2 linked regions of the Limnospira fusiformis SAG 85.79 genome follow. The protein of the gene in region 2 interacts with the protein of the main gene of each other region in a pairwise test. Links are inferred from orthologs where the notes say so. Each region holds a gene or a part of one and is shown on either strand. Other genes may lie near its edges.

Region 1 (16,432 bases), 2.6 Mb from region 2 along the record:
CGCAAAGCTTTTAGAAAGATTCCAAAAGCACCGTTCCAGTCCCGTGGTAGAGTGAACCCGCACTCCGGACATCGGAACACTTTTGAGCCACCTAGCTGGGAATGGACATGACCACAGTGAGTACAGGTTTTGCTGGTGTATTCTTCGGTCACATCTACAACTGTTCAGTTATTTCCGCGCTTATGTCTCAGGGTTAGTTTGAATCGATAATGCGCCCATGTCAGCATGGCGCGGGCAGTCTTAGACCTGATTAGACGCTTCACCTTGGCAACCATATTGGAAGTCTCGAAGGGGGGCAAAAAAATCCGGCTGTGTTATGGGATGGTTAGGGATGCGACCCAATCAACCAAGGGGTTGAAGTCCTCACCGGGTAGTCCCCACGCCCATTTCAGCTCTATTTCATACCCGAAGGTCTCGCACCATACTTGGTATTGTACCGTATTGCCGTAAAATGTTAACCTAATTTGAGATTAAATCATGCTCTCCTAGAAACCGGGCTTCTCGACGGTTGGGGGTGGAGGGGGAATAGCGATCGCCCCTAGCCCCCCATAAACCCCAATTTAGCTAAAAATCGGCTCCTGTCAAGTTTCTAAGAACGACGGATGATTTTATCCTTCTGGCTAATAAAGATTAACCCAACAGTTGCCGGGACGACAATGATCAGGATACCAGCCAGCAAGCTATAGAAGAAATTCATCAATGAAGGTGTCATCTTAATCAGATCCTTAGAGTGCAAGTGCAGATTATATTTTTATTATTGTAAACTACCCGACGCTGAATCGAAGATTACAGCCCGGGCTTCCTACCTACCAAACCGCCTATAGCAGTTTTTTCTCTACTATTTGATCTTACGGTTTGGCGATCGGCTTTGCCCCGCGTTCCACAGGTCATCAACATGGTTATCACTATTTGCCATGTCATTTGACACTCCCCGCGCTAAAGCGACGGGGATTCTTCACTCAACGAGCCAACTTGCTCAGACAGGATTGCTCCAGCCAAAGTAGAGGTCGATTCTCCTGAAGCGTTGCTTGCGTCTAGCGCCAAAGTTCCGGTATGCCCTACCGTACTCAATCCCCGACTAAGGATGTTTCTCGCTGCATTATAGTCCCTGTCCATCACACATCCACATCGACAAACATGAGTTCGAGTGGATAAAGTCTTCTGCACAATGACACCGCAGCGAGAGCATTCCTGGCTTGTCCTGTGGGGTGGAACAGCAATAGTGCTCTTGCCGAACACCTTGCCCAAATATTCCAACCACACCCTAAACTGATACCAGGAAGCGTCGCTAATCGATTTAGCAAGGCTGTGATTTCGCACCATATTCCTGATTCTCAAATCTTCATAGGCTACCAAGTCGTTAGACTGGATTACGCATCTTGCCAACTTCACAGCCAAATCTTTACGCTGCCTACTTATCTTGAGATGGCGCTTGCCTAGAACCACCTTGGCCTTGGCTCGATTCTGACCCCCTTTCTTCCTTCTGGAAACAGTGCGCTGCGACTGCTTTAGTCGTGATTCACTTTTCCTGAGATGCCGGGGGTTTCCAACTGTTTCACCGTTGCTATCGGTGTAGAACTCTTTGAGTCCAACATCCAAGCCGATGGCTCGACCAGAGGGTTCAACAAATTCAGTCCGTTCTACACGAATACAGAACTGAACATAGTAGCCATCGGCTCTTTTGACGAGGCGAACTCGCTTAATCTGCTCTATTGGATAGAAATGCAGATCACGAGTGCCTTTGAGCTTTAGTCTACCAATGCCCTTCTTGTCGGTGAAGGTGATTGCCTTGCGATTCGAGTCTAACTTCCACCCAGAGGTTTTGTACTCTACCGAGCGGTTATTTTTCTTAAAAGAGGGAAACCCTTTCTTTCCGGGGATACCCTTCTTGCAGTTTTCGTAGAATCGAGAGATTGCACTCCAGGCTCTTTCTGCGGATGCTTGCCGAGCCATGCTGTTGAGTTCAGCAGCAAAAGGGAATTCCTTAGCAAGTTGAGCACATAGCTTTTGCAGGTCGTTCTGTCCAGTTCCCTGGTTGTCCATCCAATAACGGATGGCTTGGTTTCGGATGAACTGAACTGTTCTCACCGCCTCGTCTATGGCGCTGAATTGCTGGGGTTTTCCGTAGGCTTTGAACTCTAGTACAGTTAAACTAAGCCGGGTAGTCGCCCACCCGACTCGTCTCCAAAACCGGACTTGAGACTTTAACCTCATCCGGCTCCTCGATAACTTGGCTCTTGTCATGAGAACCGTGACTACCATCTAAGGCCGTCTTAACGTCGTGACAGTGACGGTGAAGAAGTTGGAGGTTCTTGTATGTATCCTTTCCGCCTTTCGACTTAGGGATGATGTGGTCGATTTCCATCACGTCTTCTTCCCGGAATGTTAGTCCGCAGTGGGCGCACTTCCCTTTTTGTTTCTTCAAGAGCTTTGACACCCTTGTAGGAATTCCTGGTTGTTTGCCCATTCTTGTACTCCAGTATTTAAGATTACCGTCGTATGGACTGGCTTCGCCTTTGACCTTGGTGTGGTGGATAATTGGTGTTTCTGCATGGCTTCGTAACTGCATCGGGTTTGACTCCGTGCGAGTCGCGAAAGCCCAATTTCTACTTCCAATCTTCCGCCAATATTTCCGAGCTACCCATTTCCCAGTCTTATTTGAGTGTCTTCTTTTTCCCCATCTGGCTAATTTCCAATAGAGGAGTTCGTCCAATTGGGAGAATATTTGTTTTGACACCGCAGTTGAGTAGTAGTTACTCCATCCCCTGATGACCGGATTAAGGTGCCTAATTAGCCCCTCTTGTGGTGCGACGATGTGAGAATCTACTATCTGTTTCAATTTCTGGTAATGGGACTTGACAGCCTTCTTGCTGGGTTTGATGATGGTTTTGAATCCTAGAGGCTCATTATGGGTATTCTTCCCGGTTTTGTATTTGCCAACTTTATGTTGTCGGATGTTAAAACCGAGAAAATCGAATCCCGGGTTATCACACTCTTGAGTGTGAGTGATATGAGTTTTTTCCTCTTTGAGTTCTAATCCCATCCCTTTCAACCATTCCTGGATGTGGTCACGACATTTCTCGATTACCCCAAGGTTTTCGTGAATGATAACGAAGTCATCTGCGTATCTGATTAAGGATACTGCTCGTCTTCGATTGGTACGACTACCTTTTCCAGGTAGTTGTTCCACTAATTCCTTGATGCTCTCTTCCATGCCGTGGAGGGCAATATTTGCCAGTAGGGGACTTATTACGCCTCCCTGTGGTGTCCCCTCATCGGTCGGGAATAGCTGTCCAGAATCTATTACCCCAGCTTTTAACCATGCCCGGATTTGTCGTCTGATGGCGGGTATCGTTTCGAGCTTGTCCAATAGTTTGCCATGGTCAATCCTGTCAAAGCATTTAGCAATGTCGGCGTCTAATACCCATTTAGGTTTGCACCTAATGGCATTGAATATTGCCCCGATTGCGTCCTGACAAGACCTACCTGGTCTTAACCCGTATGAGTTAGGTTCAAATTTGGCTTCCCATTGGGGTTCGAGTGCCATTTTGACTAAGGCTTGTAATGCGCGGTCGTATATTGTGGGTATTCCTAATGGTCTCTTTTCGTCTCTTCCCGGTTTGGGAATCCATACCCGACGTGCGGGTTTGGCTTTTGAGTTGAGCTTCAATTGACCTACAAGGCGCATACGTGCTTTTGGGGATAGGGATTTAACCCCATCCACTCCTGCCGTCTTTTTGCCTTGATTATCTTGTGTAACCCGACGAGCCGCTAACATTCTGGCTGACCAGCTCTTCAGCAGTAACTTTTGGAGTCCGCGAACTGTTTTGATGTCACCACGACGTTCGGCTTGATGAATCCGTTTTTGCAGGCGGAAGACTCGACGTTCGATTGATTTCCAATCAACATCTTGCCATTCCAGCACCACCGTATTGTTTCCAATCGTTTTGGGCATTTCCATGCTACTAAGGCTCCATCTTCCAAGTTATCGTGAGTCCGTCAGCATATCCTGGGCATTACCCCAGACATTCGCTTCTGACTCAATCCTTCCTCACGTTGGCTTGCGGATGGTTTCCTACTCAGGATTTCGACCTTATTCCTGAGAGCAACAACGGAGGTTACTTCGTTCCAGATATCGATTGATTGTGCCTTTAGGATGCCACTTTACGCCGGGTTTATTTGGGTGTATGAGAGGTCTGTATGATATCAGCCTCCCCTTTATCCTTTAGCCATTTTGGCTCCTGCGTGTCAGTCTAATTTTCGCAGGTTTATAGTAACGACGCTTTCGGACGTGACTTCGTTTTCTATCCATGGACACTTGCTCAAGAGGGCGCCCGTTTAGACCCAGGCTTACTCCCTTTCATCCCCGCTTCACAGATTGATGACCAGTCGCTACTGTGGGGGACGTGCTTTCACGCGATACACCTCGCGGGATGGACTTTCACCACCATCGATATCTAGTTGTCAAGGTTCAATGCCCTTTGGGGGCTGTGTTCCCTGCCCCGCCTACGTTTCAGGAATTTTCCTTCTACTTTTGGCGGGAACGAATCGCACATCATGGCTATATCCATGCACACAATATAAGCCGTCTTGGCAGGACGGCGACTCAAGTCGCCGTGTCGTCTTTCATCCCCGCGCTAAAGCGACGGCGCTTTCAGACTCCCGCACTATTGTCGTAATGTCATGTGCATCTATCATACCATCAACCATGAATATGTCAATTAGCCCATCAAACTCCCTTTTAGTTACAGTTTGTTCACCAGTCGCTTAATATATTGCCCTCACCCTAAATCTGGATCCCATAGAGGGAGAGGGACTTTGAGAGGTGATCAGATGATTTCTGAACAGGCTGTAACTTGGCAACCACTGCCAATTTAGGGGGCTGGCTAACCCCTAAAATGGGAAAAGGTTAACAAACTTCAACTCAAGGCCATGACAACTTTTACCATCTTAGACTGGACTCTGGGCTTGTTCCTGGCGGGAATGACCCTATTATTTATTTTCCGCATTGTTTTGACCTGGTATCCCCAAGCCGAGTTAAATCAGTTTCCGTTTAATCTGATTTTCTGGCCAACGGAACCCTTTTTAGCCATCACCCGCAAAGTGATTCCCCCTTTGGGAGGCGTGGATATTACCCCGGTGATTTGGGTAGGGATTTTTAGCCTCCTGCGGGAATTGTTACTGGGACAACAGGGAATTCTGAGAATGATTGTTTAACGAGAAGGCAAATTTTTGTTCATCCACTGTTCCACAAAATTGGTGTAAACCTTACCCTCGAGAAACTCCGGGGTTTCCATAATTTTCTGATGAAAACTGATGGTTGTGGGAACTCCGGTAATAGCAAATTCACGCAAAGCGCGTTTCATCCTTACTATAGCCGCTGCCCGGTCAGGACCCCAGACAATTAGCTTACCAATGAGAGAATCGTAATAGGGGGGAATCTCATAATCGGTGTACACATGGGAATCAATCCTGACCCCATTACCCCCCGGTGGAAGATAGCCGCTGATGCGTCCGGGGTGTGGTCTAAAGTTGCGATCTGGATCTTCCGCATTAATCCGACATTCGATCGCATGACCCCTAAGCTGAATTTGATCTTGGGTGAGATGCAATTTTTGTCCTTGGGCGATGCGGATCTGTTGGGCGATTAAATCTAGCCCCGTTATCATTTCTGTTACCGGGTGTTCTACCTGGATACGGGTATTCATTTCCATAAAGTAGAACTTCCCATGGCGATCGAGTAAAAATTCTACTGTTCCCGCCCCGGTATAGTTAATTGATGCGGCTGCTTTCACCGCCGCCTCTCCCATTTTTCGCCGGAGTTCAGGATTTAAAGCCGGACTGGGCGCTTCTTCCAGTAGCTTTTGATGTCGTCGCTGAATTGAACAGTCCCTTTCCCCTAGGTGAATCACATTCCCAAATCCATCGGCTAAAATCTGAAATTCAATATGGCGGGGACACTCGATAAATTTCTCGATATATAAGCCTGGGTTTCCAAAGGCTGCTTCTGCTTCTCCTTGGGCGGCGGAAAATAGTTTCGGGAGTTCCTCGGCGCTTCGGACCAGTCGCATTCCCCGACCTCCTCCCCCGGCGGTGGCTTTGATAATTACTGGATAGCCAATTTTTTGGGCTATTTTTTGGGCAGCTTTGTCATTGGTGACTAAGCCTTCACTACCGGGAATGGTGGGAACACCGAAACGCTGCATGGTTTCTTTGGCTGTGGACTTATCTCCCATTGACCTAATCGCCTCCGGGGTTGGACCGATAAAGGCGATGTCGTGGTCAGCACAAATTTCCGCAAATCTGGCATTTTCCGCTAAAAAACCATAGCCAGGATGAATGGCGGTGGCGTTCCGGGTTAGGGCTGCGGAGATGATGTTGGGGATGTTTAGATAACTTTTGCTGCTACTGGGTTCGCCTATGCAAACAGCTTCGTCGGCTAACTGGACGTGCAAGGCATGGCGATCTACAGTGGAGTGGACGGCCACTGTGGCAATCCCCATTTCTTCACAACTTCGGAGAATCCGTAGGGCAATTTCCCCACGATTGGCAATCAGGATCTTTGAAAACCGCATTTTCGGTGGTGTTCGGGCAATAATCAGTTAGGATATGTTATTTTGGGACTTTGTGGAAGATACTACCCAAATTTGTTGGCAAAAAAAGTTTGGCAATTTTGGAGTTTGGTGCTACAATGGTAAATTAGCACACCGATGGGAAAAATCATTCCTAGTCCTCGGTTGTCTTCTGCGGATGTGGCGGAATTGGTATACGCGCACGTTTGAGGGGCGTGTGGCTTTGCCTTGCGAGTTCGAGTCTCGCCATCCGCATTTTACTTAAACCCCTATCCTGACTACTATCGCGGGAATTCACTTAACCCGATAGTCGTATCGTCACACTCAATATGCACTCCATTCAGTCTTAGTATACGGGACGATTGGTGCATATCCTTTAGCAACAAATCTTAATTATTGACGGGTTAATCAATAAACACAACTTAATCAATCTGTCAAATATCCATACCTCCCCCCAACCAAACACCGATAGGGTAACTCCCTTGTGATACCCGTCAATGGCAAGCCTATCGGTTCGTTCCTCACCATTGACTGCTATCACGTCGGTCGCACCCCCAAGAGTGTTTGTTCCGGTTGGGGGGAGGATATGTTTCAAAATCAACCACGACAACAGCAGAAGATAATTCCCCAAGCTATCAATGTACAAAGATACACCTATCAATGTATAGTATTAGGCAAGGTGGTTAGGACGCAGCTTTGAGAACGGAATCCATGGCATCATGGAGAGAATCAAACTGCTCAATACAATGGCGAATGCGGGCTTTCAACCACGACCAACATTTCTCTATCTTGTTGAGGTCTGGCGAATAAGGTGGTAGATAGAGCAAACGGCATTGAGCCGCCTCCACTAGCTCAGGAATCCGTCCCCCTTTATGAAACGTTGCATTGTCTAGCACTAGAGTCTGACCTGGCTTCAGTGTTGGAATTAAGATGAACTCCAACCACAACTCAAACACTGTCCGATTACAACAACCCTCAAAGCTAAAGGGGGCTAAGAGTTGTTGATGACACCATGCGGCTATATAGCTCACCCTGCCCTGCCTCTTCCCTGATTTGAGGGCATGGAAGCGTTTTCCTTCCTCGCAGTAACCATAAGGGTAATCCGAGTCCTGACTATTCATGCCGGCTTCATCGAGGTAGACCACTTCTTCCGGCTCCATCTGTTCAATCTGAGCCATAAACTCCTCTCGCTGTTGCTTCCAACGTTCTTGGTAGCCGTAAGTTTTTTTTCTGGTGAAGCCAATTTTCTTCAAGGCTCTGGATATGGTGCGAGGAGAGATGTCGTCATCCCAAAGTTCAGCCATTTGAGCGGAGGTTTTGTGGCCATGCTCTTGGGCAAAAGCCTTGAATTTATGCCAGTCGGTAATTTTGTGGTTATTGCCAGGTGGGTGATTAGGTTTAGGGAGGAAGTCTCCGGTCTGTGCTTTTCTTTGCAGCCAGAGATTAATGGTGTTCCGGCTGACATGGAAAACTTCACTGGCTTCTGTTTTGGGCATACCGTCTAGTTCAATGGCATCAATAACTTTTTGTCTGAGGTCGTAACTATAGGGGGCTGGCATTTTTGGTCTTCTTAGTCATCTCGTCCTCTCCATTATACGTCCTAACTTTCATGTCTTGTGCTATACAAAGATATCAGACCGCCTTTCCGTGGACTAGACCTATAGGTAAACCTATGAGCGATCGCCTATCCGGTTATCTATGGGTCTGATTCATAATCCTCGGTGAGGGGAAACTATGGGCTATCATCTGGCTGATATGAAAAGTGCGATCGCCTAATCTAAACTATCTCCTACCGGAACCAACCCGATACCCCTAAACAACTTTTCAACTGGTGACAATTACCGAGCAGAAACCGATACCAACATAATCAGTTCACCCCCAAAATCTTAGCCGTAGGTTGTAGGTAAAGCTATCTGTTGGGGGTAACTTAGTTCTGGGTAATATCTGGACATGATAGGGTAGGCATTCATATTTTAGAAGTTACATAATGTAAATACATTATGTATAGCATTAGTCAAGGTGGTTAGGACGCAGCTTGGAGAACGGAATCCATGGCATCATGGAGAGAATCAAACTGCTCAATACAATGGCGAATGCGGGCTTTCAACCACGACCAACATTTCTCTATCTTGTTGAGGTCTGGCGAATAAGGTGGTAGATAGAGTAAACGGCATTGAGCCGCCTCCACTAGCTCAGGAATCCGTCCCCCTTTATGAAACGTTGCATTGTCTAGCACTAGAGTCTGACCTGGCTTCAGTGTTGGAATTAAGATGAACTCCAACCACAACTCAAACACTGTCCGATTACAACAACCCTCAAAGCTAAAGGGGGCTAAGAGTTGTTGATGACACCATGCCGCAATCATGCTCACCCTGCCCTGCCTCTTCCCGGATTTGAGGACATGGAAGCGTTGTCCTTGCTCACAGTAACCATAAGGATAATCCGAGTCTTGACTATTGATGCCAGCTTCATCGAGGTAAACCAACCCTTCCGGCTCCATCTGTTCAATCTGAGCAATAAACTCCTCTCGCTGTTGCTCATCACGTTCTTGGTAGCCGTAAGTTTTTTTTCTGGTGAAGCCAATTTTCTTCAAGGCTCTGGATATGGTGCGAGGAGAGATGTCGTCATCCCAAAGTTCAGCCATTTGAGCGGAGGTTTGATCGCCATGCTCTTGGGCAAAAGCTTTGAATTTATGCCAGTCGGTAATTTTGTGGTTATTGCCAGGTGGGTGATTAGGTTTAGGGAGGAAGTCTCCGGTCTGTGCTTTTCTTTGCAGCCAGAGATTAATGGTGTTCCGGCTGACATGGAAAACTTGACTGGCTTCTGTTTTGGGCATACCGTCTAGTTCAATTGCATCAATAACTTTTTGTCTGAGGTCGTAACTATAGGGGGCTGGCATTTTTGGTCTTCTTAGTCATCTCGTCCTCTCCATTATACGTCCTAACTTTCCTGTCTGGTACTATAAATGATTGTAGTGGAGTTTAAAGCCAAAGGGAAGTCAAATCACGTGCATTGCCATTTATGAGGCCATCCGAACTGCTCAGTTCATCCGCAATAAAGCCGTCCGTTTCTGGATGGATAATTCAGGAATTGGGCAGAAGGATTTGTATCGCCTAGCGCAAAACACGCTCGAGATGAATTTCCTTTTGCTCGCGACTTAAACTCCAGTGCCTGTCAAGCTTCCATTGAAAGAGCATATTCGGCGATCGCAAGGTTCTACGATAACTGCCGGAAAGCCATTCCAGGAAAGAAAGGCTTTCCCAAGTTCAAAAAGAACAGTCGTTCAGTTGAATACAAGACTTCTGGGTGGAAGCTATCAGAAACTCGTAAGAAAATAACCTTCACCGACAAAAAAGGCATAGGCCAGCTTCAACTCAAAGGAACATGGGATTTACATTTCTACCCGCTCGAACAAATCAAACGGGTTAGGCTTATTCGTCGTGCGGACGGCTACTATGTTCAATTTATGCTCAAAGCGGATGTTAAAGTAGATAGTCAGCCCACGGGTAAAGCGATTGGTTTGGACGTAGGATTAAAGGAATTTTATACCGATTCTAATGGTCAAGCGCGAACCTAACCCCAGATTTTATCGAAAGGGTGAGAGCCGCTTGAAATTTAGACAAAAGCGTGTTTCTCGCAAAAAGAAAGGCTCATCCAACCGAAAGAAAGCGATTAACCAACTAGGACGAGTACACCTCAAGATAAGTAGGCAACGTGTTGGCGAAGCCTGCGCGAAGCGCATAGAACACGCCAAGAGACTGGCGCGTTGCGTAATCCAATCTAACGATTTGGTCGCTTATGAAAACTTGAGGGTAAAGAATTTGGTTAGAAACCACTGTCTCGCCAAGTCGATTAATGATGCTCTTTGGTATCAATTCAGGAAGTGGCTAGAGTATTTTGGGGTTAAGTTTGGCAAGGTGACGGTTGCCGTTAACCCGGCTTATACTTCCCAAGAATGCTCTAACTGTGGTGCAGTGGTCAAAAAAGCCCTATCCACTCGAACTCATGTTTGTCAATGTGGGTTAAACTTGGATCGGGATAGGAATGCTGCGCTCAACATCCTGTTCGCGCAGCGTTGCGCAGCAAAGTCAGCCTTGTGTACGCTAGGGCATAGCGGAACATGGGTCTTATACCCGAACGCTTCAGGAGATTCGACCTATACTATGGCTGGAGCAATCCTGTCAAAGCAAGTTGGGTCTATGAATGAAGAATCCCCTCGCCTTTAGGCAATGGGAGTGTCAAAGGATTATCTGATGAAGAATATTCCCCTTGACGAGTTGATTCCCAAACTGCAAACTCCAGAGGAACGGGAATTGGTTTTGGCTTTGGGTTATCAGGTGATTAGCTCTAGTGCTAGGGTTACAGAGGAGCCAATGATTAATGATGAAGAGGCACGCGCCTATCAAAAATTGCTAGAATTGCTTAATCTTCCCGAAGCCCGGGTTAAGGAATTAGAAGCAACAGTTGACGCTCAACTTCAAAAATCCGAAGGACTGGTGAAGTCAATGAGTCGTCAATTAGGGCAATTTTTTCGGGAAGTCAGTCAATAGCTATAGTTTCGGCTGCTAAATGATGGATGCAATTAATGATTTGATCAAACAGGCTCACCAAGGTAGTGTGGTCGCCATAGTTGAGGTACTTAATTATTATCTGGCGGAAAGTAAGGTAATAATTAGGGCTGTTTTTGTGGGGGGTATTCTGCAATTACTTTGTGAAGGAAAGCAAGCAGAATATCTGGATAAATCATATTTAGTCCGTGAGATTAAGGACGTTTTAGAGACAATTGCTCCCCGGAAGATTCGCCGAGTTAGCATCCATAGTCGTGTCTTTAATCAACATCAATTACTGTGGTTAGAGGATATTCTGGATAGTCCAGATAGTGAACTGCTTTGGTCAGAAAATATCACCATAAAAAAACCACATATATGGGCGGGATTACCGGGTCATACTAGTGGGGGACTAATTGATAGTTATCCATCTCAGGAATTGGTGCAAAAGCAACAATCGTCACGGGGTATATTAATTGCGCTCATCAGCATAATTGTGTTATTAATTGTGGGGGTATTTGCTTTTTATCAATGGATGAGTTTAGCGGTTACTCAATTGTTTAACTCGGATTATACATCGGTGAAACCTACTCCCAATCAGACAATTTCTGATGATGTATTATCGGATGAAGAGTTGTTTAAACAGGCTGTCCAATTAGCTGAAAATGCTGTGTCTTTAGGAAGGGATGCAATGACTGATAGGGAATGGTTAGAAATTGCGGAAAAATGGCGGGCGGCGGCTGATTTAATGGCGGCTGTATCTCCTAGCTATCCTCGCTATGCTACGGCTCAAAATCGGGTGGCTTTGTATCGTCGGAATCAGGAAATAGCTTTGTCGGAAGCGAGAATTTCTCGGTAATCTAATCAGCAAAATTTGGTGGTGTGAGGGGATAATTGAATGCGTAAAGAATATTATAAACTGGTGCGCGATCGCATTCCTGAAATGATACGACAATCTGGAGGTAAGCCGGAAATCAAGGTTTTATCTGAGGCGGAATATCGCATAGCTTTACGAAATAAGTTAAGGGAAGAAGCCGAGGAAGTTCAAGAAAGCGATGATGCTAGTCTATTGGAGGAATTAGCAGATATTTTAGAGGTGGTTGAATCGTTGAAGAAAAGTTATAACATATCCGATGAGCAGATACAATTAAAAGTTGATGAAAAACGAGCGCAACGAGGTGGTTTTAAACAGAAAATAATGTTATTATGGACTGCATAAATTTCGGATAATTGGTCAGCTATTATCACACCATAATTTGAGATATATAAATGCAATCAGACATAGAAAATAACTGGGGGATTCAAGCCATTAACTTATTAGTTAATATAAACATTATTTTAGGGTATCCAGATGGTACATTTCGCCCCAATGCACCTGTAACTAGGGCTGAGTTTGCTACGTTAATGTGTAGGATGTTTGATGATGCACCGATAATTCAGGAGGCGATCGCCTATAAAGATGTTGCCGATAACTATTGGGCAAAATCGAATATTGAACAAGCGACTCGCCGAGGTTTTTTGGCCTGCTATCCTGACGGTACATTTCGCCCACAGCAACCTATTCCTAGGGTGCAAGCCTTAATTGTTTTAGCGGCACATCTACAGCATAGAATCCCTGAAAACCCGGAAGAAATTCTCACACAATATTTTGATGATGCGGCGGCAATCCCCAATTATGCTAGGGAAAGAATTGCCGCTGGGGCGATTGAAAATTTAGTGGTTAATTATCCATAAGTTCGACAACTCAAGCCTAATCAAAATGCTACTAGGGGTGAAATCGCGGCTTTTTTATGTCAAGCCTTGCGACCTAGAAATGTGGTGTCTTGGGAATATATCGCCTATAGTAATTTATTCGCAATTACCCCTCAATTTGACTATGCGGCAAAATTTTCCGAAGGATTAGCTAATGTCATCATTAATGGTCAAAATTGCTTCATTAATACAGAAGAAAATATCGTGATCACTTTGGCAAGTGATATTATATCTTTGGGGGCATTTTCGGAGGGAATGGCTAGTGTCAACATGGATGATAAAAGTGGATATATTGACCGGGAAGGTAGACTAGCAATTCCTGCCAAATTTAGTTTGAATCCTGTCTATTATTTTGCGGAAGGTTTGGCATTAGCTAAACTTTATGATCAGACAAAATGGGGATATATTAATAAATCAGGTGATTGGCACATTATAGCTAAATTTGATGGTGGGGGTAGCTTTTCCCAAGGACGGGCAAAAGTTAGGATCGGATCTGAATGGGGATATATTGACCGGGAAGGTAACTCGATTATTGAACCTAAATTTTCAGAAGCTGGGGAATTTGCGGAGGGTCTAGCCCCAGTTAAATTAAATCATCAATGGGGATACAGCCTTTACACAAAACACAAAGTACAGTATAATGTATGGCTATTGTATAAGTTATCACAACCAACTACCATGAGCCGTTACTCTTTAGATTTTCGGAAAAAGATAGTAGAAGCCTATGAAAAAGGAGACACTTCTATCCGAAAAGTAGCGAAACGCTTTTTGGTGAGTCCAGACACGGTAAGGCGACTGGTCAAACAGTATCGATTAACGGGAGACTTATCTCCTCGTAAGTGTGGCACTAAAAAGAAAAGCATTTGATCTAAGCATGAGGAAGCCGTGATAGATATCGTAGAAGCCCACCCCGACCTGACCTTATGGCAATATAGTGAGAAGCTCAGAGACAAGCTGGGCATAAATGTCAGTACGACCATGATAGATAGATTTTTAAAGCAGCACGATATAAGTCTCAAAAAAAAAACATACAGGAGCGAAAAAGTAGTAACAGAAGAAGTACAGAAAGCGCGAGTAGATTATTGGTAAAGAATTAGAGATGTGGCTCCTGAAAAGCTTGTGTTTATTGATGAAAGTGGGTTATGGGTAGGGATGAGCAGACCGTTAGCCAGAGCGACGAAAGGGAAAAAAGTCTATGAACTGCGGAAATCCTATCGAGGTCAAAAAATGACAATAATTGGTGCAATTAAGCTCTCCGGAGTGGTGGCGACTCAAACATTAGAAGGGTCAATGAAAAAAGAGGATTTTCTCCAATTCATCAAGTTAGATTTATTGCCAAAATTAAAAAAAGGAGATGTAGTGGTAATGCATAACTGAAATTCTCATCATCGAGAAGAAGTCAAAGAAATGATAGAGTCAGTAGGAGCCAGGGTAGAATATCTGCCGGTGTATTCCCCTGAGTTTAACCCGATAGAGATGATGTGGTCACAGCTCAAAAGTTTAGTGTGCAAGTTCAGGACGGAGACCATGGAATTATTAGTGAGATTGGTAGAAGTGGCGGTAAGCCTTGTGAATTTACAGTGTTTGAATAACTGGTTTACCAAGTGTTGTTACTGTGCTTAATGATTGAGATAAAGGCTGTATATTAATCGGGATGGTGATTGGGTAATACAGCCAGAATTTGGGCGGGCTGAAAATTTTATTTATGGAGTTGCTAAAGTTGTTAAAGGCGACCAATATTATCTGGTTGATACCAGTGGAAATCTCACGTCAATTGTACCAAATGGGTTAGGATATTTACAATTTTCTGAGGGATTAGCCCCCTGGGGAACTGGAGAAGGGAAGGTTGGTAATTTGATTCAACCTCTGCGTTATGGTTATGTAGATACTACGGGAAAAACAATTATTCAACCTCAATTTTATGGGGCTGAACCTTTTTCTGAGGGGTTGGCTGTAGTACAGTTAAACGGTCACTACGATTGAGGAAGCTGGGGGGAAGCAAGTCAAGGAATGCCTCCAGAATCTTTGAGAATTGTTCGCGGGGGGAAATATGGATATATTGCTAAACCTTGAATATCATCTGATGTTGATGAGATTAAAAGAGTTTTCAGTGGTGATAGCTTCGATAATGCTGAGGGGAGGGTGAGTTAGCAAGAAGGGAAAATACAGTAGTGTGTAGCCAGGGTCAAGAAATGATGTTGATTGGTGCTAGTTTTAGCTTAAACTATAGTTAAAATTAATTCACATTCGATTAAACAATGGCTATTAACAGGGTTAGAGTCGCTAAAGATAAAGCAGACCTAGTGCGAGATTTAACCGAATCCGAAAACAAAAGCGGCCCGTTTCAGACCTATGCAGATGTAATAGTATTCGCCGCCTCTGTAGGTATCCGCCACCAAAAGCGAGTACCGATTGAGGCTGTTTCTCAGAGAGATCCCGCGCCTATTTCCCTAGAGATATTCATTTCGAGGGGTTATGATTGGGTAATTAAACTGATAGCGATCGCCCATACTAAGGACAGCAAAACAATCTCACCTTTTGACCCAGAATTGGAAGCAGAAAGAGTGAAAATTTTTGAAGAATTTGCCAATGGTGGACTAGAAATTTTACGAGAAGAATTTAGGGGGGCGGTAGATTATGGCGATCGCCTGTTATTATTGCTGATGTCGGAACGCGATCGCTTCAAAAAACCGGAATCAGAATTTGATCTGAGTCAATTTTTAGGCTAATTCAGCGGCGGTCACTCTTACCGTTGTATGCTTCTAGGATCGAGGGCATCTCGGAGACCATCTCCCAGTAAATTAAATGCTAAAACGGTTAAAATAATCAACAATGCTGGCGGCCAAATTAGCCAAGGTTGTAGCACCAAAATGGAAGCATTAGTAGCAGAAGAAAGTAAATTCCCCCAGGAAGGATCTGGCTGTTGAATACCCAAGCCAATTAAACTAAGCACGGACTCAGAAATAATAAAACTGGGGATGGTCAGGGTAGCCGAAATAATCACATAGGTAGCTGTTTGGGGGAGTACATGACGGATAATAGTATAAATTGGTTGAGCCCCCATTACCCTAGCCGCTTGGATAAATTCGCGTTCTTTAATAGAGAGAACCTGTCCCCGAATGACTCTAGCTAGTCCCGCCCAACTAATAAATGAAATGATAATTACAATTAGTAAAAACCTTTGGGCGCTGGAAAGTTGGGGAGGAAGGACTGCTGCTAAAGCTACTAATAAATAAAGTCCGGGAATGGTCATTAAAACTTCCACTAATCGCATGGATATAGTATCAATCCAGCCACCAAAATAGCCGGAAATTCCCCCAACCAACATACCCAAGGGGAAAGCAATAGCAATTCCGACTAAACCGATACTGAGGCTGATACGACTACCAAAAACTAAGCGACTCAACTGATCGCGGGCTTGTTCATCGGTTCCTATGAGGTTAATATAGGCTGGACCCACTACGCCAAAAAGATGAAGGTCAAAGGGAATTAAACCTAAAATTTTATAGGGGTCTCCTTTGACGAATAACCGCAGAGGAGAAGGTTGTTCCCAGTCTACTA
Region 2 (16,508 bases):
CTAACTAATAGTAGCGATACCGTGACTCTGTGGAGTTCGACAGGAACCCAACTGGCTACTACTACCCTGACAGGAACTGATATCCGTCCCGCAGATATTGCTATTGACCCCAATGGCGATCGCATTTTTGTCACCGGATTTAATCAAGTCACTAGCAACTTACAAACCCCATTTTTACGCGCCTTTGATACCGGATTAAATCAACTCTGGAATACCTGGGATTATAGCGCCTCTCAAATCACCGGACAGAATTTAGGTGCTGATACCCGTGGAGAACGAATTACCTTTGGACAAGATGGCGGACTCTATTTCCTCGGAAAAACCGATGGCGGAAATAACGTCTTTCAAAGGGATGGTCAAGACATCACCCAAAACCTATCAACTATGGTGAATGTTGATCAATTTAATAGCTTTTCTGGCGCGGGTGCTGGTTCCTTTACTTTTCATGCTAAAATAGATCCCAATAACGGAGATATCGAACGCGGTCAATTTATTGTTACCCGCACTGCCACTGGTGCTAATAGTTTTAACCCCAGCTCTATTACCGCTGATGAATTTGGACAGGTCTATATTGGTGGTTCTTCCGCATTCCAACTCCAAAATCGCGGTGATAAAACTATTAACGGTCAACCAGTAGGAAACTACACCTTGGGAGAAATGGCGGTTTTGGGACTTTCTCCAGATTATACAATCAGGAGATTCTGGAATCCACTAACCCAACCTGGTGACAATGGCTCAAGAGGAACTGTTAATGCTTTTACGGTTCGCAATGGTCAAGCCGTGATTTTTGGCACAGTTACTCAACCTGAGGTTTTCACGACTCCCACAGCTATTAACCCTAATGCTTTGGGTGGAAATGATACCTACTTAGCTACCTGGAGGGTTTAGTATAGAGTAGGTAAAATTGGGGGGAAATGAGGTGATGTCAGCACTATTAATTAATGTCTGACACCCTCATGATTTCACCCGAATTTGATTGAAGTAACAGACAGATAAAGCCTTAAATGAGAGGTAAATTTAGCTGGTATAAACCAGGTTTTGGTCTGGCTAAACTAGCCCATCAGTTTTGCCGATGAGATGTTGACAAATTACCTAAAATGTGATATATAGGGTTTGTGCTTGTGTGAGCATAAGTTGATTGAAAAAGCGATCGCATCTCATAGTCAACAATTCCCCCATAGCTTAGGCTTGATATGGGGGGGTTGATCATCTCCCAGAGGGATATGGTTAGTAAAATTATTAATTAATTTCCCGGTTGTCCCTTGCCTTTGGAGAATCGAGTTATAATCGAGTTGAGGCTGTAGAGTTTTGACTATCTAAAGAGTGATGGAAGATAAACTACTACGGGGATTAAAAGTACGGTTAGCGGCAATTTTCTGATAATATTCACGCTCGCGCGCAGTAAGTTCATCAGGTGGCACCACCAATAACTTGACAAACTGATCACCACGTCCGCCGCCCTTTGGTTTCGGCCAACCTTTCCCCCTCAGTCGGAGAGACTGTCCAGACCGAAGCCCAGGGGGAATATTCATTTTGACCATACCATCAGGAGTAGGAACCTGAATAGAGGCTCCCAAAACCAACTCATCGGGAGTTATGGGAATTTCGCAGATCAGATTATCGCCATCCAACTTAAAAAAATTGTGGGGTTGAATATCGACAATCAAATATAAATCTCCCCGTTGCTGGGTATAGGGATCAACCTGTCCTTGTCCCCGTATTCTAATCTTACTTCCCGGCTTCACCCCTGGCGGAATGGAAACCTCACCACCAGCCATACGGCGCTGAGTACCGTGGAAGGCTTCACTAAGAGTCAATGTCACCTTAGTCTCAAGATTAGAACCACCCGGAGAGGAAGAGGAAGAAGTAAAATCCTCAAATCCACCATAACCGGGTGATTTGGACTGATTGGTGCGATAGGAATAGCGACTACCAGCGCCCCCAGGACTTCCCGCCGCGCGTCCTAATAGACTATTGATAAACTCATCAAAACTAGCAAACTGGCTAAAATCAAACCCACTGACATCAGGATTATTAGCACTATTAGTAGTTCCCGACCAACCGGAGTTTCCGGCTTGATGCCAATATTGACCAAAGCGATCGTACTTTTGGCGTTTTTCGGGGTCAGAGAGTACCTCATAAGCCTCATTAACCTCCTTAAAGCGGGTCTCCGCAGCCTTATTACCGGGATTCATATCTGGGTGATATTTACGAGCCAATCGGCGATAGGCTTTTTTAATCTCATCGGCGCTAGAATTTTTAGTTAAGCCGAGAACCGAATAGTAATCTTTATAATCTGTCGTCGGCATTATCTAGTCTCCTACTGTTCTCATTTTGTGCTTTTGGGTGCGTCCGCACAATAACTTGGGTCTGAAAATTCACTCTAATTCGATCCAGCCTAGCAGAGGATGCTAGGAAAAGCAGCATATTTATATATTTTGAATCTCAAGGAGGCGATCGAACCCATCACTAAGAGTAGGAGGCGCGTCAGTAAGTTGGCGATACATTTGGAGAATCACCCCTTCAGGAACTTGACGCGATCGCCTTTCATTGCGTGCTAGACAGACCTCCAGGGGAGTATTAACCCATAATCCGACCACGGACTGAAAACCAAAACCACGGACCTGAGCAATTAAATCTCGGCGGCGACGGCGTTGAACATTAGTTGCATCATAAATAACATCAACCATATCAGCAACGGCCTGTTGAAGTTCCCCGCGAACCTGAGCCCAGATTGACAACCAAGGTCCTTGAATACTCTCATCACCAAATAAGCGTTGGCGAATTCTATCAGTGGAGACCCAGCGCTGAAAGTGCGACCCTTGAGATAACCTTTCAGCAATAAAGGACTTCCCACTAGCAGGAAGCCCTATAATCAAGACAATTTTAGACATGGACTAGGGCAGATTGTTTATATGATAGGAAGGTTAAAATAGCCTCCTTTCCCTTAGTCAACCATAGAACTACCCAAAAGGTAAACCTAAATAATTGTCCCATCTGGAATCACGGCATTTTTCAAAATTACGGTTATTCCACCGCGAATGTAGAAGCCATCCTCTTCCCGTTCTGCTTCCTGAACATGGTCCTTGTTGATAATCTGGACATGGCGACCAATGCGAGCATTTTTATCGACAATAGCCCGGCGGATAGTAGTGTTGTTACCGATACCGATAGGAACGCTACCTTTTTCTAAACCATATTGACGTTCAGCAAAAGGTTGATAGAAATCTGACCCCATTAACATGGTGTCTTCAACGAGACTACCGGACTCGACACGAGAGCGCAACCCCAGCACAGAATGATCAATGCGACATTCCTTGAGAATGCAACCCTCAGCAATAATAGATTCAGTGATCTGACAGTCCAGCATCTTGGATGGTGGTAAGTAGCGGGAACGGGTATAAATAGGAGCGTTCTCGTCGTAGAAACTAAAAGCAGGTTGTGGCTGTTGAGTCAAAGCCAAGTTAGCTTCAAAAAAGGCCTCAATAGTTCCGATATCTTCCCAGTAATCGTTAAACAGATAGGCTTGAACATTATGATCCTTAGCGGCACCAGGAATCACTTCCTTACCAAAATCGGTTTGATCTGGGGCATCCTTGAGTAGTTTAAATAAAACATCCTTTTTAAAAACGTAGATGCCCATAGAAGCGATGTAAGGCGACTCGGCAGCCTCTTCGGGGGATAACCCCAAACTGCTGGTATCCACTGCCATTTGTTTTAGGGCTTCTCCCTTGGGTTTTTCGCTGAAATCGATAATCCGACCAGTGCTTTCGTCAATCTTCATCAAACCGAAAGCAGAAGCCCGTTTTTCGTCTACGGGTAAAACTGATAGGGTGATGTCTGCCCCTGTGTCGATATGACGTTGGACAAAATCCCGATAGTCCATGCGGTACAGGTGGTCACCGGACAGAATTAGGAAATGTTCAACATCCCATTCTTCCATGAGCCATAGATATTGGCGCACTGCATCAGCAGTTCCCTGAAACCATTGGGGGTTAGTCACACTGGTTTGTTGTGCGGCGAGGACTTCCGCAAAGCCATCTGTAAAGCCAGAAAAGTTGTAGGTTCGGGCAATATGACGGTTAAGGGATGCTGAGTTAAACTGGGTCAGGATATAGATTTTCAGAATTTCTGAGTTTATACAGTTACTGATCGGAATATCGATCAAACGGTACTTACCGGCTAAAGGAACAGCGGGTTTGGCTCGCATTTTGGTTAGGGGGTACAAACGGGTGCCCGCACCGCCACCTAGAATTACTGCTAATACTTGTTTCACTTCAATTACCTGATACATTTACGCGACATTTTTCCGGTTGTTCCCGGACAATGCGACGATAGCACTATTACCCGTTAAGGTAACAGAGGCGGTATCCCGCAAAGCTTTTAGAAAGATTCCAAAAGCACCGTTCCAGTCCCGTGGTAGAGTGAACCCGCACTCAGGACATCGGAACACTTTTGAGCCACCTAGCTGGGAATGGACATGACCACAGTGAGTACAGGTTTTGCTGGTGTATTCTTCGGTCACATCTACAACTGTTCAGTTATTTCCGCGCTTATGTCTCAGGGTTAGTTTGAATCGATAATGCGCCCATGTCAGCATGGCTCGGGCAGTCTTAGACCTGATTAGACGCTTCACCTTGGCAACCATATTGGAAGTCTCGAAGGTGGGCCAAAAAATCCGGCTGTGTTATGGGATGGCCAGGGATGCGACCCAATCAAGCAAGGGGTTGAAGTCCTCACCGGGTAGTCCCCACGCCCATTTCAGCTCTATTTCATACCCGAAGGTCTCGCACCATACTTGGTATTATACCGTATTGCCGTAAAATGTTAACCTAATTTGAGATTAAATCATGCTCTCGACTGCATCAGTTCTCCCAAGTCTAAGTGTCCGACTGGATGGCAATCTTGGCAAGTAGCAAAGTTAAAACTGGCAAATAGACGCTCTGGTGGGCTGGGTCAGACGGGCTAAATAGGGACATCAGGGCATCATCAACTACTGAGGCGAGCCCTGGTAGAGGAGTTACGTCCTGTGTTGTAAGGCTGGTCACGTTTTGCCAAGGTGTTTTTGTAGTAGGCGATGAATGAATTGGTAGCGTGAGCCTATTTTTCTGAGCAACAGTAACCCGGTGGCATCATTTAAAAATTGGGCATAGTTCCAGGGTGCATCTCCTTCTCCCCATAGGACAAATCGCAAGATCAGGCGTTCGATCGCCAATTTTAGGCTCAACGGTTGGTAGGTGAGGGCTAATATGATTCCTAGGGTCATGGCGGCGATTAACAATGGCAGCGATCGCCAAATGATTGCTAGGATCATGATTGCTATAATTGACCACCAAATCCCACTTTCGACTATCTTCATACCCAGATGATAAGCCCGTTCTTGTTCGCGGGTATGTAGCCAGGTTTTCGGGATGCGATCGAGGATAAAATCTTGAGTTTGTTCTTTTTCCAGGCGTTTGGCGAGTTCTGTTAGCCAGTGGCGGAATTGTTCGGAACTGTAGTTTTTTCCGGCATCACTATTATGATGGCGATCGCGTAAGCTAGAAATTTGATGGCGCAGATAGGCTTTTAATAAATACTCTTGTTGATCATCAATGGTGTTTAAATGTTTCCAAGATGAGATTAAGATATTTTCATAAGCTAGGGTCATCATTGTTAAAAATAATGGCTTTTGGGCGATTTTTAATAACTGTGGTTCTTCTTCGATGTCATGCCAAAGTTCCCGACTTCTAGCATTCATTAAATACTTGTGTATCTGTCGATTAGTCAAGGGACGTAACAATATTGCACCATTTAGTTGCAACCTTGCCTGACAGGGATGATAGGATTTGACGGTGCTAGATACTACTAAATGTAGGGGGGAGAGATGACTGTCTAAAAAATCATTAATATATTGAATACAGGATTCCCGATGATGTTCTTCGACCTCATCGAAACCATCCAATAAGGGGAGAATCTGGAGTTGTTCCATCCAGTAGCGTCCTGATTCGGGAGCGATCGCATATTTGAGGTGCATTTGCTCTACCATCCAATCGGAGATAGACTGTTGCTCAACTCGCCAAGATGATAAATTGAGCCAAATCGGCATAGGTTCATGTTCATCAGATAAGGCTCTCTCTACTAAGACCTTAGCCAGTCCCACCAGGGTGGTAGTTTTCCCGGAACCAGTCCCCCCCAAAATCAACAGGCGGCCATCAATGTGATCGAATACTTCAATAATTCCGGCATTAGCTGCTAATTTCACACTAGGGCGGCTGCCTATTTTCACTTCCACATCCCAAGCGCGCCTCATGCGTAGGGGGGGTTTTTCCTGGGCTAACTTGGTGAGAACATGGCGATGGGGAGACTGTAGCCGATATTGTCTCACCTCCTGTTTAACTTGGGTGAGTAATTGATGGCGTTTGGGAACTTGTACCCGAGTACCAGTTAATCTAGGCATTGAATAGAGTCAGGATTTGCGATCGGGACAGGAAATAATGGTTATGTTAAAAATACACTGAACTATGACTTTAGGGATAATTATCATGTTAAGTTTTAGGTTAGAGTCCTGAAGGATTGGGGAAGAGGGGGTAAGTTTTGATATATTTGGAATTGGGAACTCTGCAATTTTTGAAGATGATTTTTGTCTACCAGCGAGGTCTGTCCCATGTCCTTCAAACCCAAGCAATTGATAGTTGCCAGTGTAGCCGGACTGGTGACAGCAGTTATAGTAGCAGCGATCGCTATTCAGTGGCGATCTTCACAGGAAACTCCCGCCGCCTCACCTCAAGGAACAGTTACTGATTCCCCGGTTCCTAGTGCGCCAAGTCAAGCACCTGGGGTTATAGAGTCGCCACCAATTGTGGTGAGACCCCCGACAACTGGCTGCGAGATTACTATGGCAATTGTCCAAGACCCTGACCCTCCTTTAAATGTACGGCGCGCGCCTCAAGTTCAGGAAGGTAACATTGTTGGTCAACTACCCAATAATACTTTTATTTCGGTAGTAAATGAGCAAGACGGTTGGCTAGAAATTAGCGATCCGGTTCCGGGATGGGTTGCTAAAAACCGAACCCATAGCAGTTGTCCGAATGTCCGCCAACCGATTCAATTTTTACCGGGTGGTAATTCAGCTATTATCCAAGGTGAAATTATTGGCGGTGGTAGCCATAGCTATACCTTGGAAGCTGAAGCAGGTCAAACCCTGACAGTTACGGCGGAAAACTCTATTTTCCCCTATATTATCACTCCAGATGGTCAACTTTTAGGGGATGATGTTAATGCTAATGATGACCTAACGGAATGGACGGGAATGATTCCGGAATCGGGAACCTATACTTTCGAGCTTGACTCGAATTTCCGAGGTTTTACCTATGAGTTTTTGGTGAGATTAGAATGAGGTAAATGCTTTAATTTTTGCACAACACCAACATATCCTGATAACTAGCGGAACGACTCCGACGACACCACATCCCATAATCTTGGCGTTGTACTGATAGACCAGAATCCTTAATCCAATCCATTACTAATGCTTCGGAATGTGCGATCGCATCTTCGGGATTATCAGGATCATCGATAAAACTTTCGCCGACAGCATAGGCAAAATTCCGGGAACTGCGACCGGATTTAATCAAGGATTCGGTTTCATCATTTAATAGAAAAAACGTGCATAAACACCTACCACCCGGCTTTAACACTCGCGCTATCTGTTGTAAATAATTCCGACTGGCGGCTGCATATAAATGGGTAAAAACGGAAGTTAACAGCACAAAATTAAATTGGTTATTAGGGTAGGGAAACACAAAATTTTCGGCGGGAGTTTTGCCAGTGGGATTATAGCGATCGCTGTATAAATCCGCACATTCAAAATGAAAATTAGGACGGGTAGCACTAATCACTTGCTGACACCAATCAATCCAATGGGGAACAATATCAAACCCGTGATAAGAGGCTTGAGAGTTGAGATAATAAGCCAAACCATAAGCGATGCGACCGACCCCGCAACCCGCATCAAGAACCGCCTCTGCTGGTTGTAAATTGGCTTTATTAACAAAGTGTCCTAAAAAGTCCGCCGCCACCAACTTAAAACTACCACCCACCCCAACCTGATCGCTTTTTTCGGGAACCGGAAGCGAAGGTTCCAAGAACCCAAATAAAACATCACCTTCTCCCGATGCAAATATAGGAGTTAGCCTTACCAAACTATTGAATAAACCTGTTTGTTGAATCCAACTTAGGGGGATATAAATTAAAAATCTAGCCTGGTCAGCGTGATCTAAACTAGGAAATAACTGTTGGACATCCTGACTAATTAACCCTTTCTCTACCCGAAACTCAGGAACATCTAAGCCACCAATATTAATACGAAAATCCAGGACGAGACCACCTCCCCAGGAAGCAGACCAACCTTTAAGGCGTACCAGATCACCTTCTAAGGTAACTTGACCAAGACAGCCAAGGGTTTCGAGGCTTTTAGTTGCAGTCATAACCAGATGAACACTATAGAATAATGGTCTATCCTACAGCAGAATAGACCAATTATCGCATTTTCTCAGAAATCGAAAGTATAAACTTAATGGGGTGCTAAACTCTGATGGTATCTATAGGATTTATCTGGGGATTTCGATGTCTTCACTTTCATTATCTTCAGTTATTTCGGGGGTTATGGGTAGTTCTGGGAGCCGAGTATTTAAGGTGGTTGATACCAATATATATCCCAAATAAGCGGGGAGAATAATGGCGATTAAAAAGGCGAAACCTGTTAGTAAACCCATCAAGTTAAAACTAGACCCATAGGAAGACCGATAGGGGTCAATCAAGGCTACCTGATCTGACTGGGATGGTTGGTAATTGCTAGGACGACGAAAGCGAATGCGGCGATCGTCTAGTTTTTCCACCATTACCCAACCAGCGATCGCCTCTTCCTGACAAAGTTTTTCAAAGGTTTTAGGGTTCCGAAATAAATCTCTTTGAGCGCGAACAATTTTATATTCCCAGTCTTGATGATTAGGGGAGGATATCTGAGATTGAGATGATGCAATAGTGGTGGTGTTAGGATTATCGGAATCATAATGAGTCAAGATTTCTTCCTCCTCTTCATATTCTTGTTGTTGTTCATCCTGCAATTGACATAGCCAGCTTCCAGCGAGGACGGCTTCCACACCGAGGCTGCTGACCATCAAGCCTAAAATAACCACCTCATTCATAGGGCTTTACTCCCTGTAGTCTGGAATTGAAAAGCCTCTGGTAAGGCTCCAGACCAGCCATTCGACAAATAACCCTCAATTAGGTAATCTGAACCGATCGCTCGCAGGCTTACTGCTTCTAGGGATAAGGCTTCAGTCATTTGACTAAAGCCTAAATTACCGACCGGAGAGGGTGCAGCCTGTCCACCAATAATTTTAGGAGCAATAAACGCCAAAATCTTGTGAACGCACCCCTGAGTTATGGCTTCAGAGGCTAGACGACCCCCACATTCCCATAGCACGGACAAAAATTGACGCTCATAGAAATATGACATAACTTTAGCGGGTGTCAATGGTGCAAATTCCAGCACCTCTACCCCCTTTTTCCGCAAGTGTTCTTGGAAATCGGGACGGGAACCAACTTCTGTAAAAACTATGGTAGCAGCCTCGGAAGTGTCCCACAGTCGCGCTGATGATGGTAAATCTAAACTACGACTCATGACTACCCGCAACGGGTTGGGTTCCCCTTGACCGTGGGTGGTTAAGTGAGGATTATCTCGCCTGACCGTATTTCCCCCCACAATTACCGCATCACAGGCGACCCGTAGACGGTGGACTTCCTGGCGAGCGATCGCACCTGTTACCCAAGCACTATGACCTGTATCTGTGGCTATTTTCCCATCCAGGGTCATGGCGTATTTCAATATACCAAAGGTTTGTTTATAAATAATCCGATGAACAAATGCTTCGTTTAATTTTAAACAGGCTGATTCTTCTACTCCCACAATTACTTCTATTCCGGCTTGGCGCAGTTTAGCAATTCCCTGTCCACCTACCAGAGGATTCGGATCCACCATTCCCGCCACTACTTTAGCAACTCCTGCTTTAATTAACGCTTCGCTACAGGGGGGAGTTCTTCCGTAATGGTTACACGGTTCTAGGTTCACATATACTGTCGCTCCCCTGGCTAATTCTCCCGCAGACCGCAAGGCGAAAATTTCTGCATGGGGTTGTCCTGGTCCGGGGTGAAATCCCTCCCCGATAATTTGGTCATCACGGACAATCACACAACCTACTAGGGGATTTGGTGCCGTTTTTCCTAGCCCTTCCTTTGCCAGATTTAGACAATTACGCATCATCTGGCGGTCAAATTCTGAGACAGATTGAGCATTTGGTAAATTCATCAGCCGACAATTTTTGTTAAAGGGGTTGACAGGGGCTCAGGATTAATGATAGTATATTTGTATTAAGTTTAATAATGAACTACTGCCTAAAATAAAAATTTTGCAACCATCCCATTATATTAAAAGTGTAGCGCAAGTGCCGCGAAAAAGCAACCCCCCTCCCCAAAAAAAAATTTTTTGCAACAAAACTTAATTTTTTTTTACAAAAGTTAACATTAGGCGAGCCAGAAGGGGGCAAGAAGATTGTATACAAAAAAGCTGCCCCAATGTTAAGTCAGTTAAATGTTGGCGAAGGTCCCATGTAAGCCATAGGGGATATGGTGTTGAAGGTGTAAGGTAGCGATCGCATTTTTTTCAAGGTTTTTCGCATCCAAAATAACGACATCTGAGCGATGGTGTTGTGCATTATAAACGAGAGTCAATAACCAGCCATCATCTTCGGAGGTAGCATGAGGACGGGGAACAAAGACAGGTTCTCCGGTAAAGCCGTGTGGTGCAGCAGTCCAAAGTTGACGCAAACCGGTTTCCAGGTCAAACTTAATAATCGCCTGAAGGGGTGCATTTCCCTGGCTATTATGGGCGGCGGCGGAGTAGAGATATCGGTAAGGGCGACCGACAGAATTAGGGTGAGTAGTAGGAAACTCACAACAGCGAGATTCTATTAATTGACGCTGAACCTGTCCGGTAGTGAGGTCAAGGGTAAACCGCCAGAGTTGACCAGGTTCTAAGGCATTAAAATCAGTATCGCGAAAATTAGCTTGTGGGTCAACCCCTGGTAAAGATTGGTAACATATAGAATCAACGCCAATCTTATTTTCCTGTTCAAAAGCATTAGCATGATGGAAAACAAAGCCAGATTGAGCGTCAAAATGTCGGATATTTTGTCGTTGTGCGGGGTCACGAGGAATAACAATGATGCGGGTAGGTTGATTAGTTTGAAAATGCACACATTGTCCTGCGCCACAGAGTCCAAACAGATAAGGAAGGGGATTAAATTTTACAGGATTTTGGAAGAAAATACAGTAGTTAGGGGTGATGGCAAAATCATGGATAAAGGCAAATCCGGGGACTGTATGGGCGTATTTTTGTAGGAGGCTACCATGGCTGTCGAGTTCATAAATACGGATAGTGGTTGATAGTCCTGGTTTAATGGAAAAATTAACTAAACTTGGGGAACCGCCATTAAACTTAGAACTGGGGTCAATGCGGGGGTGGGCGGCGAAAGATTCTCCGGGTTCGAGGATACCGTTAAGGTTATCTAGCCCAATAGTTTCTAAGGTTTGATGGTTGAGATGATAGGGTAGGTCTGCTTCCCATAAGGCGAGTAATTTACCACCCCAATAAATGACTTGAGTATTGGCAATATTTTTAATCCGCAGGTCAAAGGCGTTGTGGAGAAAACCGCCAGGCTTTTGGGTTCCAAATACACCGCGATAAAGAATAGTTTTGGCTTGTTGTTCGTCTATATAGCCTTGGGTGCGGACATAGCGATTTTGATAGTGTGCTTGTCCGTCCTGAAAACGGATAGCGGAAATCATGCCATCTCCATCAAAGGGGTGATGAATGGGTAAGCCACCGATATCTAATAAACCGGGACCGTTACGGAATAGGGTTCCTTTCAGGTCTGGGGGGATTTCTCCATCAATATTGGTGATGGTATAGTTGTATTCATTGGGTTGAGACAAATAGCCTTTTTGCCATTCTTGGGGGTTATATGATAGTTGATTTTGGGAGGGTTCAGATATGGTATTTTGCATGATTCAATGATTTGGTTTAAGGTGATTAACTGAGAAATTATGGTTAATTGATATCAGACATCAGTTAGTAGATATATTTAGTATATATCAAGATGTGTGATAGGTCAAGATAGGTTGAGAATAGCAGGCATAAATCCCGCCGATTAGGTGAGGGGGAGGGAGTCGGAAAGGGGGATTGATTACCGATTCCCAGTTATTAATTAATCGGTGGTGACTAATTCGGGGACTAATTCTGCGGTTGATTCTAGGTTGGGTGAATGGATGTTATGGGTGTTAGTTTCGGCGGTGGTAGATGGTAGCCAGCGAATTAGGGGTAATGGTAAAAGGGTAGTTAAGTTAGTGATAATGACTAACAACCATAATTTATCGAAGTTAGTCTCGGTGACTCCTAATAAGTGGGTGAGAAGTGCGCCAGACTCGTGGGATAGGAGTCGGGAAAGGTTAGAGATGGACATTAATAGGGCGAAAAGAGTGGCTTCTACACCGGGGGGACATAGGCGGGCGGCGAGGACTAAAACAGGCATATAGGCGATTTCTCCGGCTACGGTGAGGATGAGACTATCTCCGAGGCTAAACCAGTGGTCGTCTATTCCTAGGGCGCGGTTGGTGTGGGTAACTAGGAGTAACATGGTCATACCGAGGGCGGCGGAGAGAAGGGTTGAGACTAGGAAGATTTTACGGAAGGGGACAGATTTAAAGAATCGCTGAAATAACCAAATACCGAGGAGGGCGGCGATACTGGTAACTAGGCGGACTCGTCCTAAAAACTCTGGTTGAAATCCTAATTCGTTGGTGGTGAAATAGAAAAAGGCTGAGTCGGCGGTGGGGGTAGCTTGCCACAAGAAGATAAAGGCAGTGGGTAGCCAGATGGATTTTTGGGTGATGGCAGCCCGCAGTTGTTGGACTTGGTGTTTGACGGTTTGCCAATTGGAGATGTTAGTAATTTTATCTTCAGCGATCGCCCATGCGACAACCATCACCAATAGGGGAAAGGTAGCGGTAATGAGGAAAACTGTTTCGGAGGTAAAGATTTCCAGGAGATAGCCGCTGAGGTAGGCGGTAATTAACCCCCCCAGGGCTGAGGAAGCCCAACAGAGGGATTGAAGGGAACCGATATTGCTGATAGACTCGTTTCGCGCCCTTTCTACAACTAAGGAGTCTACAATCACATCGCTGATAGCTACGGATAGGGAATTAAGGGCGATCGCAATTGTCGCGGTAATGGGATGATCAACGAAGGTAGCTAGGTAAACCCAGGAGAAAGTCCCCATTAACCCGGATAGGATTAAATAGGGTCGGCGGCGATATCCAAAAATTGGCAACCCGTCGGACATAAAGCCGAATAGGGGTTTAATCACCCAGGGAATAGAGACTATTCCGAATAGGGCGGCGGTTTCGGCGGGACTCATACCCAAATCATCTTTGAGGAAGAAGCTAACGGCGAGACGGGAGAGGCCCAGAATACCTTGCACAAAGTACACGGTCAGAATAGCGACCAATTCTGGGTTAGGTTCATTGCCAAATAGTATATGCTTCTTGAGCCATGCCTTGGTATTGCCAAAGCTAACTGGGGATAATTCCATTTTGTAAACAAAAGTTAAGAAATTTCAATATTGATATCATAGCGAGTTCAATCAAAAACGACACAATGATGCGATCGCTTTAAGTCTAGGCAGTATAAATCACTATGGAAACGGCATTTGATCAGTGGTGGCATCTAATCTTAGGGGCGCTGTCCCTAAACCGAGATGCTTTTGTAGAAATTAATATCCTACCCCTAGGTAGAGGACTAGCCCTAACAATAGTGTTGGTGGCGGGAGTCTCCCAGGCGATAGGTCAATCGATTGTTTTATTTATTAACCGAGTCCGACCCTTCCGATTTGTGCTGAGTTTAGGAATGGCCGCGATTTTGTTTGTGTTCACGTTTTGGTTTTGGGCGGCGAGTATTTGGCTAGTTCACAATGCGATATTTAATAGCGGACTTAACCTACAAGCAACGATTACGACGCTAGGATTAAGCTACGCGCCGCAAATTTTACGATTCATAGTGGGTCTTCCCTATTTTGGCGTTCCCATTGGTGTATTTCTGTCGATTTGGTCATTACTAGCGGAAGTAACGGCGATTAAAGCAGTAACCAATTTTGACACCTGGGCTACTTTTTCGTCGGTAGGGTTAGGCTGGGTACTATTGCAGATTTTACAACGAACGATCGGCAGTCCGTTAATGATTCTGGGTCAAAAGTTAACTAACCTAGTGGCGGGAACCGAGGTAGTAACCGATCGCCAAAAACTCACACAAATGGTGATATCAGGTAATATCGAAAGCATCGATGATGTGGGTAATGAAGTAATACTGGATGCTGCGACCCGCCACAGTCCAGAAACCATCAAACGCAACCGGGCGATCCAATTGATCGCATTAGGATTAACGGGGTTTTTCGTGTTTGTGTTAATTTCCTCCCAGTCCCCAGGTTGGTTTAGTCGTTGGTACAATGCGTTAGAACAAACTTTGCAATTAGCGATCGACCTGACGACTATTGGCTTGATCGCGCTATTCTTTTCGATATTCCTAACTCCCCTAGAAGCCCTAAGTTGGTGGGCGGGATGGTATGGCGATCGCACCCTGAAATATACAGGAACCCCGGTCAAAGAAATCGAGAACCCCAACAGTATTTCCCGTTATGTAATGTACCTAGACGGTATCAATCAAGGTTCCCATGAATACCTCCCCCAAGTTGAAAATATGTTGGATAAGGTAGCTGAGTCCTTACCTGATGATATTCTCATCGTCAAAGGAATCATGCCTTATAGTGTCACCAATAAACCCCTAACCTCAGACCGTCCCCTATCGTTTATTTGGCAAATCATTGAATCAATATCCCTAAAAAATCCGGCTAACCCGATCGCTTTTATTATCAATTTCCGCAATGTAGTTTCTGTAGCGATCGCCGCCGACCCCCGTTATGGTCCGATTCAAAACCAAGGATTAGCCCAAGTCATTTATAATAGTCTAATTAGCTTTGGCTATCCCCTCGGTAGTGGTAAACCGATTACCCTGATTGGTTACAGTGGGGGTGGTCAGATGTCTATGGGTGCGGTTAGCTTCCTGAAATACAATATTAATGCCCCCATTGAGGTGATTTCTTTAGCGGGGGTAATTAGTGGGAATACCGGGGCTATGGCGATTCAAAGACTCTATCACCTAGTGGGGGAAAAAGATAATGTGGAAAAACTCGGTCCGATTATGTTTTCAGGACGCTGGCCGATTTCCGTTCTTTCTAATTGGAATTGTGCCAAAAGACGGGGCAGAATTATCTTGATTTCTTTGGGTCCAGTAGGTCATAATGGCGATGATGGACCCATGGGGGATGCGCTGTTACCGGACGGACGGACGCACCTGGAACAGACGGTGCAAATTATTACAGGTATTCTCTGTCAAAATTGGGAAATCACCGGATTAGACCCGCAGAAGTTTATCACCATTAGCGAATATGAACGCTACAAGCAGGGGTTATTTAATCAGGTGGGTTATTATCCAATTCAACAAAGGTTAAATCCCGAGTTATATCACCCCAATTATACTTGGATAGGTCGGTTAATTTTACCAAGTAAAGATGAACGGGAAACCCTGAAAGGGGTGCGGCTGGAAATTTATCATGCTGACCCGGAAAATCAACATCGCATCGGACAGGTAGTAATTTTGCGCTGGAGTGATGAACAGTGGGTGCAAAACTACTCGAAATTGTTAAAAATGGATGTGAATTTCTCTGATCAAGCGCGGCTTAGTCAACGACAGGGAAAGGTTCATCCTCACCGACTTGATGGTTGGGAAAATGTCGATCCTTTGGAGTCTTTGGCGGGGGCGAGACCTGATGATGATATGATTGTGGCACTTCGTGAACCGGTGGTAATTAAGGATACTGGGGAGGGTGTTCCGGTGGTGTATATTCAACGGGAACCGATGCAAATTTCCGGGCGGTTTTATGGGGTGGTAAGGTTTGTCAAAAACTTGGGCAATGACCTGTTTCAAGTTCGGCATTTTAACCCGTCTACAGGGGATTTTGATGGGTATGAGGAGATAGTTTATATGCCGACGGTAATCCCTAATCGTAATGGGGTTTATTCTTTTAATAATCAGGGGGTGGAAGAGTCTCCGGTTAACAGCGGAGGATGGTATATTTATGGGGCGAGAAATAAGCAAGGTCGGTTTACGGTACAGGCGATCGCACCTAGGGAAATGTTCCGCCTCTCCCCTCAACGGGTGATTCACGGTCTGACACCATGCTTGGATTACTTTAGGCGTGATTATTTGAGTAATTTAAAGGCGGAAAAGGGGCAGATGAAAAATGTGTTATTATCTCCGCACAATGAGGGTGAAGATGATCATATGGCGATTTCTCAAT

Evidence for each region.
Region 1: the proteins of ribD (region 2) and accC interact in binary tests that used the Escherichia coli proteins (3 or more experiments, as listed by UniProt). The link is inferred for Limnospira fusiformis SAG 85.79 from one-to-one orthologs.

Annotation. Positions count from the first base shown.
Region 1 is NZ_CP051185.1:1,976,745-1,993,176, forward strand. Bases 4,395-7,243 are described here. They hold accC (acetyl-CoA carboxylase biotin carboxylase subunit), read right to left. Parts: upstream 6,576-7,243; coding sequence 5,214-6,575; downstream 4,395-5,213. Other genes in these bases: HFV01_RS09385 (YggT family protein), read left to right, coding at 4,933-5,217. Outside these bases: psbX (photosystem II reaction center X protein), read right to left, coding at 590-712; HFV01_RS09375 (RNA-guided endonuclease InsQ/TnpB family protein), read right to left, coding at 937-2,100; ltrA (group II intron reverse transcriptase/maturase), read right to left, coding at 2,153-3,955; HFV01_RS09400 (IS630 family transposase), read right to left, coding at 7,256-8,131; HFV01_RS09405 (IS630 family transposase), read right to left, coding at 8,596-9,471; HFV01_RS09415 (hypothetical protein), read left to right, coding at 10,826-11,122; HFV01_RS09420 (hypothetical protein), read left to right, coding at 11,142-11,978; HFV01_RS09425 (nucleoside triphosphate pyrophosphohydrolase), read left to right, coding at 12,018-12,338; HFV01_RS09430 (S-layer homology domain-containing protein), read left to right, coding at 12,389-12,853; HFV01_RS09455 (WG repeat-containing protein), read left to right, coding at 14,726-14,854; HFV01_RS09460 (DNA phosphorothioation-associated protein 4), read left to right, coding at 15,130-15,600; HFV01_RS09465 (ABC transporter permease), read right to left, coding at 15,618-16,432. UniProt on the Escherichia coli protein: This protein is a component of the acetyl coenzyme A carboxylase complex; first, biotin carboxylase catalyzes the carboxylation of the carrier protein and then the transcarboxylase transfers the carboxyl group to form malonyl-CoA.
Region 2 is NZ_CP051185.1:4,601,802-4,618,309, reverse strand. What follows is about bases 8,266-11,190. They hold ribD (bifunctional diaminohydroxyphosphoribosylaminopyrimidine deaminase/5-amino-6-(5-phosphoribosylamino)uracil reductase RibD), read right to left. Parts: upstream 10,349-11,190; coding sequence 9,182-10,348; downstream 8,266-9,181. Other genes in these bases: HFV01_RS21765 (carotenoid oxygenase family protein), read right to left, coding at 10,627-11,190; HFV01_RS21775 (hypothetical protein), read right to left, coding at 8,589-9,185; HFV01_RS21780 (class I SAM-dependent methyltransferase), read right to left, coding at 8,266-8,465. Outside these bases: HFV01_RS32355 (Calx-beta domain-containing protein), read left to right, coding at 1-888; HFV01_RS21810 (DnaJ C-terminal domain-containing protein), read right to left, coding at 1,317-2,309; HFV01_RS21805 (AAA family ATPase), read right to left, coding at 2,430-2,894; HFV01_RS21800 (glucose-1-phosphate adenylyltransferase), read right to left, coding at 2,981-4,276; HFV01_RS21790 (NACHT domain-containing protein), read right to left, coding at 5,045-6,439; HFV01_RS21785 (SH3 domain-containing protein), read left to right, coding at 6,647-7,378; more of HFV01_RS21780, read right to left, coding at 7,389-8,265; more of HFV01_RS21765, read right to left, coding at 11,191-12,105; HFV01_RS21760 (folate/biopterin family MFS transporter), read right to left, coding at 12,306-13,688; HFV01_RS21755 (Yip1 family protein), read left to right, coding at 13,793-16,508. UniProt on the Escherichia coli protein: Converts 2,5-diamino-6-(ribosylamino)-4(3h)-pyrimidinone 5'-phosphate into 5-amino-6-(ribosylamino)-2,4(1h,3h)-pyrimidinedione 5'-phosphate.